DNA from 3 places in the Sphingobium cupriresistens LL01 genome. Region 3 is predicted to be linked to each of the others. Evidence: predicted binding sites of a transcription regulator. Region 3 holds the regulator's gene; each other region holds the start of a gene.
What was found. The regulator LexA, encoded in region 3, represses DNA repair genes until DNA is damaged. The targets are predictions, from matches to a motif close to GTTCCNCNCTTGTTCT.
Positions count from the first base shown of each region.

Region 1: a site for LexA is predicted at 1,571-1,586, ahead of uvrA (excinuclease ABC subunit UvrA). Genes of this name have one in related genera too.
Region 2: a site for LexA is predicted at 3,070-3,085, ahead of V473_RS21230 (LexA family protein). Genes of this name have one in related genera too.

Region 1 covers NZ_KQ130434.1:2,303,515-2,307,871, forward strand. Annotated here, with positions in the region: gene V473_RS11095 (phosphotransferase) at 1-220, opposite strand, end outside; gene V473_RS11100 (restriction endonuclease) at 303-1,187, opposite strand; gene V473_RS11105 (hypothetical protein) at 1,232-1,435, opposite strand; gene uvrA (excinuclease ABC subunit UvrA) at 1,597-4,357, shown strand, end outside.
Region 2 covers NZ_KQ130439.1:69,342-73,698, forward strand. Annotated here, with positions in the region: gene V473_RS21215 (hypothetical protein) at 1-37, shown strand, start outside; gene V473_RS21220 (Fic/DOC family protein) at 40-1,329, shown strand; gene V473_RS21225 (Y-family DNA polymerase) at 1,335-2,597, opposite strand; gene V473_RS21230 (LexA family protein) at 2,602-3,036, opposite strand; gene V473_RS21235 (helix-hairpin-helix domain-containing protein) at 3,177-3,377, shown strand; gene V473_RS21240 (hypothetical protein) at 3,387-3,917, shown strand; gene V473_RS21245 (IS6-like element IS6100 family transposase) at 3,883-4,357, shown strand, end outside.
Region 3 covers NZ_KQ130434.1:1,561,497-1,565,853, forward strand. Annotated here, with positions in the region: gene trpC (indole-3-glycerol phosphate synthase TrpC) at 1-300, shown strand, start outside; gene moaC (cyclic pyranopterin monophosphate synthase MoaC) at 297-770, shown strand; gene V473_RS07630 (molybdopterin molybdotransferase MoeA) at 767-1,948, shown strand; gene lexA (transcriptional repressor LexA) at 2,018-2,704, shown strand; gene V473_RS07640 (ComEC/Rec2 family competence protein) at 2,695-4,357, opposite strand, start outside.

The DNA of each region.
Region 1 (4,357 bases), 740 kb from region 3:
CATAGACGATCCCGCGCCGACCGCCCGCTTCCTTCAACCCCAGCGCCGGCGCCACCGGCAAGTCGGTCGCCTGGATCGCCTGCATCATCGCATATTCGCGCTCGACAATGCCGGGGTCGATACCCGCATGAAACAGCTTGAGCACTCGCCCCCCGTCCAGCCGGAACACCTCGGCGCTCTGCCCGGCGGCGATGAAATGGGACGGATCGGGCAGGCTCATGGGCGCAACCTCTGCCCTAGCGCGGCCGGATTGGCCAGTGGGTTTGCGGTGGACGGGAACGCGTCAGGCCGCCTTGCGCGTTTCAAATTTCCGCAAAAAAGTCACTGACGATATCGACTTCCTCATGGATCACCTGCCGCACCCGCACGCCCAGCCCCCGCTCTTTCAGCAACTGGCACAGCGCTTCCCCATCGATCAGGTCGATGGCCGGCGCGCCGTCGCGTGTAGCCTCCTTGCGCGCATCGGTGGTGAAAGTGCCGGTGGTGATGATCAACCCCTTATCCGCCCGCCCCTGCATCGCCCCGCGAAAATCGCGTACAGTGGGGGAAGACACCGATCCGGCATAGCGCTTGCACTGGAACAGCACCTGAAAACTGATGAGGTTCATGCGCAGCACGCCCGCCCCGTCAATGCCGCCATCGCCCGACTTGCCCGTCACCTCGACCCGCACGAAACCGCTTTCGCGCAGCAACCGCTGCGTAAGCCGTTCGAACGCGTCAGGCGGCATGGTGCGAAGCACTTTCAGCAGCGCATCGGACCATTCTGCCTCTTCTTCCTCGGTTGGCTGATCATGCAGGATGATTTCTTCGTTTCGGGTCGGCGTCGCTGCGTCATCGCCCATGGCCGCCGCCTCTTTGGCCTTCCGGCGCGCGGCCAGTGCAATTTGATGCACATTATAGGCATCGGCCACCATCCGCCGAACCTTCTCGTCTGGCATCGACACGGCTTGCCGCCCGTCGTCGGTCAACACCCACATGCCGCGCTTGGGATTATCGACCAGCCCCGGATATTTAAGGTAACTGCGCGCCCACGACATGCGGTCGGGCACCACTGCCGCGCCGGAGGTCGGATAGGTCACGTCCATCTGCTGCGGCGTCATCCCCAGCATCTCGATCAGCGCTTCCTCTATCTCCTCGTTCGTCGCCGATCCGCCATGGCTGTCCAGCACCTTAAGTATGGGCAGCATGAAATCTTCGTGACGGGGGATGGAAAGAGGTGAAGTTTGATCGGTCATAACAAACGCCCCTGCTTGCCGGTATCCGCAAACGCTTTGATCTGCGCGTCGGACTGGCCACCGCTTGGCGACTTGAACAGGATATTATAATGAACTTGGGAATGGAACGGAGGGTCCGGGCAGACGAGATCGATGCCTTCACTGGCCACATACGCGCGTACCACGTCCAGATTATTGCCATAATAGAGTTTGTTGCTCATTGGTCCCCCGCTGCTGCCAACCCTAGTTGCGACCGCCATGCCGTGCCAAGCAAAACTTGCCTTTCCGGCCACCTTCCCCTGCCGCTGCCCAATCCCTATCTTCGCCCGCAAGGGCGCACCAGCGCTTGCCCAATTAGAACAAATCTGGAACAACACGCCCCATGAGCCTCACCCACATCTCCGTCCGCGGCGCGCGCGAGCACAACCTCAAGGGCGTCGACGTAGACCTGCCCCGCGACAGCCTCATCGTCATCACCGGCCTGTCCGGCTCCGGCAAATCCAGCCTCGCCTTCGACACCATCTATGCGGAGGGGCAGCGGCGCTATGTGGAATCGCTCTCCGCCTATGCACGCCAGTTTCTGGAGATGATGCAGAAGCCCGATGTCGAGCATATCGAGGGCCTCAGCCCCGCGATCAGCATCGAGCAGAAGACGACCAGCCGCAACCCGCGCTCGACGGTCGCCACGGTCACCGAAATCTACGACTATATGCGCCTCCTCTGGGCGCGCGTCGGCATCCCCTACAGCCCCGCGACCGGCCTCCCCATCAGCGCGCAGACGGTGTCGCAGATGGTGGACCGCGTCGCCCTCCTGCCCGAAGGCACCCGCTTCTACCTGCTCGCCCCGGTCGTACGCGGGCGCAAGGGCGAATATCGCAAGGAACTCGCCGAATGGCAGAAGGCGGGCTACACCCGCGTCCGCATCGACGGCGAAATGATGCTGATCGAGGATGCGCCCGCCCTCGACAAGAAATACAAGCATGACATCGAAGTCGTGGTCGATCGCCTGGCCGTGGAGCCCGACATGGGCACGCGGCTGGCCGACAGTTTTGAGCAGGCCCTCAAACTCGCCGATGGCCTCGCCTTCGTGGACTTGGCCGACGGCGTCGTGCCGGGCCGCGAAAACGAAGTACAGTCCGCCGACAAGAAGATGAAGGGCGCGGGCATCCCCGCCAACCGCATCGTCTTCTCCGAAAAATTCGCCTGCCCGGTCAGCGGCTTCACCATCCCCGACATCGAACCGCGCCTCTTCTCCTTCAACGCGCCCATGGGCGCCTGCCCGGCCTGTGACGGCCTGGGCGAGCGGCAGGAATTCGACCCCGAACTGGTGGTCCCCAACGAAGCGCTCTCGATCAAGAAGGGCGCCGTCGTCCCCTGGGCCAAATCCAATCCGCCCAGCCCCTATTATATGCAGGTGCTCGGCTCCCTCGCCAAGGAATTCGCCTTCTCGCTCGACACCCCCTGGGCCGATCTGCCGGGCGAAGTGAAGCTCATCATCCTCCACGGCACCGGCGGCAAGCCCGTCACCTTGCGCTTCATCGACGGCAAGAAGAGCTATGAGGTCAAGAAGGCGTTCGAGGGCGTCATCGGCAACCTCAATCGCCGCCTGCTCCAGACCGAAAGCGCCTGGATGCGCGAGGAACTGAGCAAATATCAGACCGCCATGCCCTGCGAAACCTGCCACGGCGCGCGCCTGAAACCCGAAGCGCTCGCCGTCAAGATCGCGGGCGAGGACATCTCCGTCTCCACCCGCCGCTCGGTGGTGGACGCGCTCGCCTTCTTCACCGCGATGCCCGATCATCTGAACGACCAGCAGCAGCAGATCGCCCGCGCCATCCTCAAGGAAATCGTCGAGCGCCTCGGCTTCCTCAACAATGTCGGCCTCGATTACCTCAACCTCGACCGCACCAGCGGCACCCTGTCCGGCGGCGAATCCCAGCGCATCCGCCTCGCCAGCCAGATCGGCAGCGGCCTGTCGGGCGTCCTCTACGTCCTCGACGAACCCTCGATCGGCCTGCACCAGCGCGACAATGACCGGCTGCTCGTTACCCTCAAACGCCTGCGCGACCTCGGCAACAGCGTCATCGTCGTGGAGCATGACGAGGATGCGATCCGCCACGCCGACTATATCGTCGACATGGGTCCGGGCGCAGGCGTCCATGGCGGCCAGATCGTGGCGCAGGGCACGCTGGCCGAAATCCTGGCGCACAAGGACAGCGTCACCGCGGACTATCTCAACGGCACCCGCCGCATCGAAGTCCCCGCCAAACGCCGCAAGGGCTCAGGCAAGAAACTCACCGTCCACAATGCCCGCGCCAACAACCTGACCGGCGTCACCGCGTCGATCCCGCTCGGCACCTTCACCTGCATCACCGGCGTCAGCGGGTCAGGCAAATCCAGCTTCACCATAGATACCCTCTATGCGGCATCGGCGCGCGCCCTCAACGGCGCCCGCATCGTCGCCGGCCCGCATGACAAGATCACCGGCCTCGACCATTGCGACAAGGTGATCGACATCGACCAGTCGCCCATTGGCCGCACCCCGCGGTCCAACCCGGCCACCTATACCGGCGCCTTCACCAACATCCGCGACTGGTTCGCGGGCCTCCCCGAAAGCCAGGCGCGGGGCTACAAGCCCGGCCGCTTCAGCTTCAACGTCAAGGGCGGCCGCTGCGAAGCGTGCCAGGGCGACGGCGTGCTCAAGATCGAGATGCACTTCCTCCCCGACGTCTATGTCACCTGCGACGTCTGCCACGGCGCGCGCTATAATCGCGAGACGCTGGAGGTGAAGTTCAAGGGCATGAGCATCGCCGACATACTCGACATGACGGTCGAGGATGCGGTCGAATTTTTCAAGGCCGTGCCCCCCATCCGCGACAAGATGGCGATGCTCGCCGAAGTGGGCCTGGGCTATGTCAAGGTCGGCCAGCAGGCCACGACCCTGTCCGGCGGCGAAGCCCAGCGCGTCAAACTCGCCAAGGAACTGTCGCGTCGCGCCACCGGCAACACCCTCTATATCCTGGACGAACCCACGACGGGCCTGCATTTCGAGGATGTCCGCAAACTGCTCGAAGTCCTTCACGCGCTGGTCGACCAGGGCAATAGCGTGGTCGTGATCGAGCATAATCTGGACGTCATCAAGA
Region 2 (4,357 bases), on a different contig from region 3:
TCTCTATCCGCCCGGAACCCGCCAGATCGCTGCCTGACATTGGCAAGCGATCCTTACACGTATCCCGGCACCGAGACGCTTCGAAACCGGCTCGGGCTCACCGATGAAAAGACGCTCATCGAAGCTGAGCGGCGCCTAACGCAGGCGCGCGGCGCAGAGGCCGCGCGCCTGACTTTTCCAGCGACGACCGACGGCTATCGCGCGCTTCACAAGCATCTGTTTCAAGACCTCTATGATTGGGCGGGGCAGGACCGGACCGTCAACATCGCCAAGGGCGGCTCGAGCTTCGCAGCCGTGCCCTATGTCGCGCGTGAACTCGACAAGCGGTTTGCCGACATGGGCGCGCAAAGCGGCTTTCGCGGACTTCCTCGAGACGAGTTTTTCGACCGGCTCGGCGACCACATCAACGAGATCAACGCCATCCATCCTTTCCGCGAAGGTAATGGGCGCACCATGCGCCACCACGCGGCGCAGCTCGCGCGCGAGGCCGGACACCCGATCCGCATCGCCGCGATCGACAAAGACAAGTGGATGGAGGCATCCCGGCACGGCTTTCTAACGGGGGATCATCGCGGCATGGCCGCGGTTCTTTCCGCAGCGGCAGTCAAGCGCGACCTCGCGCCCGAGGCGCGCATCGGTCCCGCCGGGATTGCCATGCTTCCGAACCGCGCGCCACCCGAGGGGCAACGCTATCGCGTCACCCTCGCTAAGGCGCGCGAAGAACTGGAACGCTACCTGCCCGCCGCCCGACAGCAGGCGGCCGAACGATTGCGCGAATTGATCGGAGAAAGCGCGCCATCTACTGCCATCGCGAATGCACGAACCGAGCTTGCCTATGTCCGGCACGCCAAGGGTCCGATCTACCAGTCCCACCTTTTGACCTATCTCGGCGTGCGGCAGGTCGATGCCGTCGTTACCGCCCAACAAACGCCCCTTGAGCGTGTGCGTGAGATCGGGGCCGCCCTGGGCGTGCAGATCAACGGTCAGCAATCGGCGCAGCTTCAACGCGCCGTGCGGGCGCTGGAGCGGCCGATCCTCCCCCCCGGCCATTCACCCGGGCAAGAGCGGCTTGCCGAGCTTTTCATCAAGAACACGCCCGAAAAGAACCATGCCGATCCACGCCTTTCGCCCGCGCAAGCGATTGTCGATGCCGCCATGAAGACGGCGGCCGATCGGGGTGAAAGCGCCCGCATGGTCGCAACGATCAGGGAGTCGACGCGCCAGCTCGTCGCCGATCGGATCAAGGCTGGCGGTTCACTGGACGGCGAGATCGGCCGCGCGGCGCAGGTGCAGGCACCTGCACCGCGCGATAAGGACCGGAGCCGCTAACGGCTTCATCGCGCAACGGGTATCTCCCCGATCCGGGTCGTCCATGCCGGGCTCTTCTGTGATCGCTTCGTATCGAACGACCGCGCACCGCACCCCTGCGCCGCCAAGATGACCGTGTTTCTCCCAAACCGGCTATTGAGACCATCCATTGCCGCCAACAGCGCGGGTGCCTTGGGATCGGCTGTCGCAAAGAGGTCCGCCTGCCCCGCCCCTTCCGCTGTCAGATCCTCCAGCAAGACGCCGCATTTGGTATAGACGCCTCCCGGTTGAAACATCGCTTCCATCATCTTCCCCGCGATCCCCACGATGATGCGCGGATCGTTGGTCGGCGGGGACAGCCGCGCCGATCGGGATGCCGAAGGCGGGTTCGGGCGATAACGCGAGCCATGTGCGAAGGCGATCAACCGGCTCGCCGCCAGTCCTTGCGCGCGTATCTTCTCGGCCGCACGCGCTGCGCGGCGCGCCATCGCTTCGCGCAGCTCGGCGAGATCGGAGACGGGCGCGCCAAATTGCCGCGTCACTGCGGTCGCCTTGAGCGGTTCGGGCGCCACCTTGAAGTCGTCGCACTCGATCCCACCCAGCTCGCGCACGAGCCGTTCCAGCACCACCGTTCCCACATCGCGTGCGACCGCCGGAGGTAGCGCGGCCAAGTCCGCCGTCGTCTTCACACCGAGCGGGCGGAGCCGCGCTGCCAGCGCGTGCCCGATGCCCCACACTTCTCCTACCGGCCATTGGTCGAACAGACGCCGGCGCAGCTCGACGTCGTGGAGATCGACCACCCCTCCCCACACCTTCTCGGTCGCCTTCGCCAAGGCGTTTGCCACCTTGGATAACGTGCGGGTCGGACCCAAGCCGATCCGGGTCGGCAGGCCGACCGATCGCGCTATATCCTCGCGGACCGCGTGCGCGGCCACGACGTTGCCGAGGCCGTCCGGCAGCACCGGCAGCCGGAAAAAGCTTTCGTCGATCGAGTAGATCTCCACCATATCGGAGTGATCGGCGATGACCGCGTTGAAGCGTCGATTGAGGTCGGCATACAGTTCATAATTGCTCGATCGGAGCTGGATTCCGTGGCGTTTGATCCGATCGCGCATCTTGAAGACCGGGTCGCCCATACGGACGTGCAGCGCCTTCGCCTCTTCACTGCGCGCGATCGCGCAGCCATCGTTGTTGGACAAGACGATGACGGGCACATCGCGCAGGGCCGGATCGAACAATCGCTCCGCGCTGACGTAGAAATTGGCTATGTCGACGATTGCCCATGACACGGCGCTAGCGTCGATAGTCGCGGACGCCGGTCCGCACGACACCCCATATCTCCACCCCTTCCACGGGTGTCGGCTCGTAGATTTGCTGCGCGTTCCGCGCTTCCAGGAGGAGGTCGCCGCGTCTCCGGCAGAGCTGACGGCACACGAAGCCGCCATCCACGATCGCAATAACGATATGCCCCTCGACGGGGCGCGTGTCGCGATCGACCACCACGACGTCGTTGTCGTGGATGCCAGCGTCGATCATGCTCGATCCGCTGATGCGGAAGACGAAACTTGCCGCCCGATCGAGCCGCAGCAACTCGATCAGGCTTATGGCGTCGTCCTGCCAGTCTTGGGCAGGGCTTGGAAAGCCGGCTCCTGCTGCACCAACGATCCGGAGAATGGTCCCCTGCGGCACGTCGGCAAGCGGGACCGGCTGCATCAGAGGCAGCATCAGAGATTCCCTTCACCCTCCATTGTAACACTCGCGCGAACGAAAGGGGAACAGGAGAGTTGAACCATTCGCCGCAACGCGGGGGACGGTTCCTCTTGCGACCGTCGCGACAGATGGCACGATGCGCGTTCAAGGAGATCACGATGCCCGCCACCAACGTCAATACCGCCAGCGCCGCAGAACTCGACGCTGTTCCGGGTCTCAATGGGCATGGCCCGGAGATCGTGCGCTACCGCGAGGAGCGCGGCGGCTTCAGCGATTTGCGCCAACTGGAGGAAGTGCCCGGACTTGCCGGAAAGGTCGACGGCAGCAGCGCGGCCCTTACCGTGGGCGACGCGAATTGAGAGACGAGCATGAGTGACACGGACGCAGATGACGACGACGATGGCGCCTATTATGTCGTACCCGAAGAGGCGATCCAGTATCTGCCGCGAGAATGGCAAGAAGCGATCTACGCGCGTGCCGAGGACGGTCGCAAAGTCTTGGAAGCCGCCGACAAGGAGCTGAAACAGCTCTCGCGACTATCGCTGTCCTTCTACCACGTGACGGTCCTGAAGCACATCAGGGACAAGCTGGCCGTCTATCGTTTCAAGGCGGATATGGCCGCGTTCCTCGAATTGGACATGCTAACGACCGCCTTCGTCGCCACCTATGTCCGGCTTCACACCGGAGGGAGCGGCAGCGGCTTCGCTCGCGACGCGCTGCCCGAGGCGTTGCGCAGCGCCCATGACGAAATCATCGATATGCGGAACAAGCGATATGCCCATGTTGCAGAACACGATTCCGTCGGCTCTGTTGCAAAAATCGTGAAGCTTGAGCATGCTTGGCGGAGATTGGACGGACGGAACGATGACGGATTTCAAGTGGCGCCATTTCCAGGGTGATGTGATCCTGTGGGCGGTGCGCTGGTATTGTCGCTATCCGATCAGCTATCGCGACCTTGAGGAAATGCTGGCGGAACGCGGCATTTCGGTCGACCATACGACGATCTATCGCTGGGTCCAGTGCTACGCCCCGGAGATGGAGAAGCGGCTGCGCTGGTTCTGGCGGCGTGGCTTTGATCCGAGCTGGCGCCTGGATGAAACCTACGTCAAGGTGCGGGGCAAGTGGACCTACCTGTACCGGGCAGTCGACAAGCGGGGCGACACGATCGATTTCTACCTGTCGCCGACCCGCAGCGCCAAGGCAGCGAAGCGGTTCCTGGGCAAGGCCCTGCGAGGCCTGAAGCACTGGGAAAAGCCTGCCACGCTCAATACCGACAAAGCGCCGAGCTATGGTGCAGCGATCACCGAATTGAAGCGCGAAGGAAAGCTGGACCGGGAGA
Region 3 (4,357 bases):
GACGCCCTGGTCGAAGTGCATGACGAGGCCGAACTGGACCGCGCGCTGAAGCTCCGCTCGCGCCTGATCGGCGTCAACAACCGCGACCTGCGCGATTTCTCCGTCGATTTCGCACGCACCTACGAACTGGTGGGCAAGGCGCCCGAAGGCTGCACCTTCGTCGCTGAAAGCGGCCTGACTGGTCATGCCGATCTGGTCGCGATGGCCGACCATGGCGTGCGCTGCTTCCTGGTCGGTGAAACGCTGATGCGTCAGGCCGATGTGGAGGCGGCGACCCACAATCTGCTGACGGGCGCATGAGCGGCCTCACCCATCTGGACGAAGACGGCGCGGCCCGGATGGTCGATGTCGGGGCCAAGGCGGTCACGGCGCGCGAAGCCATCGCCTCCGGCCGGATCGCCATGAGCGCGACCGCCGCCAGAGCCATCGCCGACGGTCTGGTCAAGAAGGGCGACGTGTTGGCCGTGGCGCGAGTGGCTGGCATCATGGCGGCCAAGCGCACCGCCGACCTCATCCCGCTCTGCCACCCGATCGCGCTCAGCGCCGTGACGGTCGATTTCGACCTCGACGATGGCGGCGTCACCGTTACCGCCACCGCGCGCACCGCCGGCCAGACCGGCGTGGAGATGGAGGCGCTGACCGCGGCCTCTGTCGCGCTGCTGACCGTCTATGACATGGCCAAGGCGCTGGACAAGTCGATGATCATCGGCGGCGTCTGCCTGATCGCCAAAACCGGCGGCAAGTCGGGCGACTGGCGGCGCACGCCATGAGCCTGCTGCCGGTCGCTGAGGCGCAGGCGCGCCTGTTCGCTCTCGCCCCGCGACTGGCGACCGAAACCGTGCCGATCACCGCCGCCGCCGGACGCTGGCTGGCGCAGGATCTGGCGGCGCTGCGCGACCAGCCCTGGGCCGATCTGTCGGCGATGGACGGCTATGCCGTGCGCGCCGCCGAAGCACCCGGCCCCTGGCGCGTCACCAGCGAGAGCGCGGCCGGCGCGGCGGACCTTGCAGCCCTGGCGCCGGGCGAAGCGAGCCGCATCTTCACCGGCGCGCCGCTACCGCCGGGCGCCGACACCATATTGATCCAGGAAAATGCGACCCGCGACGGCGACTGGCTGACCGCCAGCGCCGATCCGCTACCCGCAGGTCGTCATGTCCGCACCGCCGCCTCCGACTTTGCGCAGGACGCCCTGCTGCTGGAGGCTGGCGGTCGCCTCGGCCCGGCTCAGGTCGCGCTCGCCGTGCTGGGTGGCCATGGCGTCGTGCCGGTCGGCGGTCGGCCGACGGTCGCGCTGCTGTCCACCGGCAATGAACTGGTGCCGCCCGGCGCCCCGACGCCGCCGGGTTTCCTGCCTTCCTCCAACGCGCCGATGCTTGCCGCCCTGCTCGCCGCCCTGCCCTGCGACGTCATCGACCTCGGCATCGTGCGGGACGACCTCGATGCGATGGTGGCCGCGATCGAACGGGCGCGCACGGCCGACATCATCGTGTCGACCGGCGGCGCCTCCGTCGGCGACCATGATTTGGTCCGTCCCGCTTTTGTGAAAGCAGGCGGCGCGCTCGATTTTTGGAAGATCAAAATGCGGCCGGGCAAGCCGCTGATGGCGGGGCGAATCGCCGATACGCTGTTCCTGGGCCTGCCGGGCAATCCCGTCTCCGCCTTCGTCACGGCCACGCTGTTCCTGTTGCCGCTGGTCCGTCATCTGGGCGGCGCACGCGATCCGCTGCCACCGACAAGCGACGCGCCGCTCGCCTCACCGCTGCCCGCCACCGGCGATCGTGACGATTATCTGCGCGCCTGGCGCGGACCGGGCGGCATCGTGTCGGTCACGTCACAGGACAGCGCGGCCACCGCCGCCATGGCGAAGGCCGACTGCCTGATCCTGCGCCCCGCCGGATCGCCGCCGGCGGCTCCCGGCGATCGGGTCTTGATTCTGCCGCTGCCCTGACATGTTCGGTGCTTGACTAACCTTCATCTGTTTCCTATGCGTTCCTCATACGTTCCACGGAGGATCGCAATGTTGACGCCCAAGCAGCAGGAATTGCTAAGCTTCATTCAGACCCGCTTGGACGAAGGCGGCGTGTCGCCTTCTTTCGAGGAAATGAAGGATGCGCTGGACCTGCGGTCCAAATCCGGCATTCACCGCCTCATCAACGCGCTGGAGGAGCGCGGCTTCATCCGTCGCCTGCCCAATCGCGCCCGCGCGCTGGAAGTGCTCAAGCTCCCCGATGCGATGCATCGCACGCCCGCGCCAGTGATCGCGCTCAAGCCCAAGGTTGCGCCGCCCGCCCAGCCGCCGATGATCCCCACCGCCGCCAATGACGTGATCGAAATCCCGCTGCACGGCCGGATCGCGGCCGGTGTGCCGATCGAGGCGATGGAAGGGCAGACGATGCTCTCCGTGCCCGCCGCGCTGCTCGGCGCGGGCGATCATTATGCGCTGGAAGTGTCGGGCGATTCGATGATGGAAGCCGGCATCCTCGACGGCGACTTCGCGTTGATCCAGCGCACCGACGTCGCCCGCGAAGGCCAGATCGTCGTCGCGCTGATCGACGAGGCGGAAGCGACGCTGAAATATTTCCGCCGCGAAGGCAGCCGCGTCCGGCTCGATCCGGCCAACCCGGCCTATGAGCCGCAGATATACGATCCGCGCCAGGTCCGCATCCAGGGCAAGCTCGCGGGGCTGCTGCGCCGCTACAATTGAGGCCTGTGTGATTGGGCCTTAAATGATTCAGGCTGGTCCCTCCACGTCCGGCGGGTCTGGCGGGCGACCCAGGGATGCGCGTCGCCCGCCCGATGGACGGTGTGAACTTCGCCCTTCGCCAGGATCATAGACAGCCCGCCGGTACGCGCGAGCGACCGGCGATCGACCTTCATCCAGCGCGGTCGGCACCAGCGCGGCAGGCCCCGATCGCTGACGACGATGTCCGCCGCCGCGCAATCGCCGGCGAAACTCGACCGATCGATCAGCACATTGCTGCGAGTAAAGAGCAGCCGCCAGTCGCGGCCCTTGCCATCCTTCATCCTCATGGCGCACATATCCTGCGAGCAGCGCGTCTCCGGCAGCGCCGCGATCGCCGCCAGTTCGCCGTCATAACCTGCACTTTCCGACAGCACGTCCCGCACATAATCCCCCGCCCGATCGCGCAATATCGCCATGCCCTTTCCCGTCCGCACGGCGACATGCCGCCCGTCGCCGGTAATCAGGATATCGGGCGGCGCGGCGGTAAAGGTGACCGCCACGCCGATCAGCACCGGCGCAAGTCCCAGCCATCGCCATCCCGTCCGCCATAACAGGCACCAGAGCAGTCCGACGATGGTGATGCCGAACAGCCCCATACCCATGGTCGGCGCGAGCAATGTGGCCATAGGACTCGCCGCCACGCCATGAGCCAGCAGCAGCAACAGGTTCAGCGCCTGCTGCGTCAACCACCAGAACGGCGCGCCCAACCCTACGACATCCAGCACGAGCGCCAGCGCCTCCAGCGGCATGACGACGAAAGTGGTGAGCGGGATCGCGATCAGATTGGCGAAGGCGCCGAGCAGGCCCGCCTTGTGAAAATGGAACAGCGCGATCGGCATCAGCACCAGTTCGACGGCGATCCCGGTCGCCAGCGTGACGACCAGCAAGCGACCCGTCTTGCGAATCACGCCCTCGTCCCTGACGGCGGCAAAGGCGCGAAAGCGCGGATGTTCGGCCAGCGCCACCAGCGCCGTCACCGCCGCGAAACTCATCTGGAAACTCGGCCCGACCAGCGCTTCGGGCCACAGCAGCAGCACGACCAGCGCCCCGGTCGCCACCAGTCGCAATGTCACCGCATCCCGACCCATCGCCAGTCCGCCCAGCACCAGCAAGGCCGCGACGCAGGATCGCACCGTGGGCACCTCCGCCCCGGTTAGCAGCGTATAGCCGATCCCCGCCAGCGCCCCGCCCGCCGCCGCGATCAGCATCAGCGGCCAGCCAAGCGCCGCCCGCTGGCTCAAGGCCATCACGCGCATCAGCAGGAAAATGACCGCCCCGATCAGCGCCGTCACATGCAAGCCGCTGATCGACAGAAGATGCGCCAGCCCGCTGCGCCGCATCGCTTCCGCATCCGCTTCGGGGATCGCGCCCTGGTCCCCGGTCGCCAGAGCGGCAGCGATTCCTTCGGCGGGACCATCCACTTGCTCCAATATATGGCCGAACAACCGCGCCCGCAGCGGTGGCGCGGCGGTGGAGGGGATCACTATCTCTATGGGCTTCAACGCCTTGCCGGTGGCCCCGATCCCCTGAAAATAGGCGCGCGCCGCAAAATCATAGCCGCCCGGCACACTCGGCGGCGCCGGCGGCATCAAGCGCACGCGAAACCGCAGACGC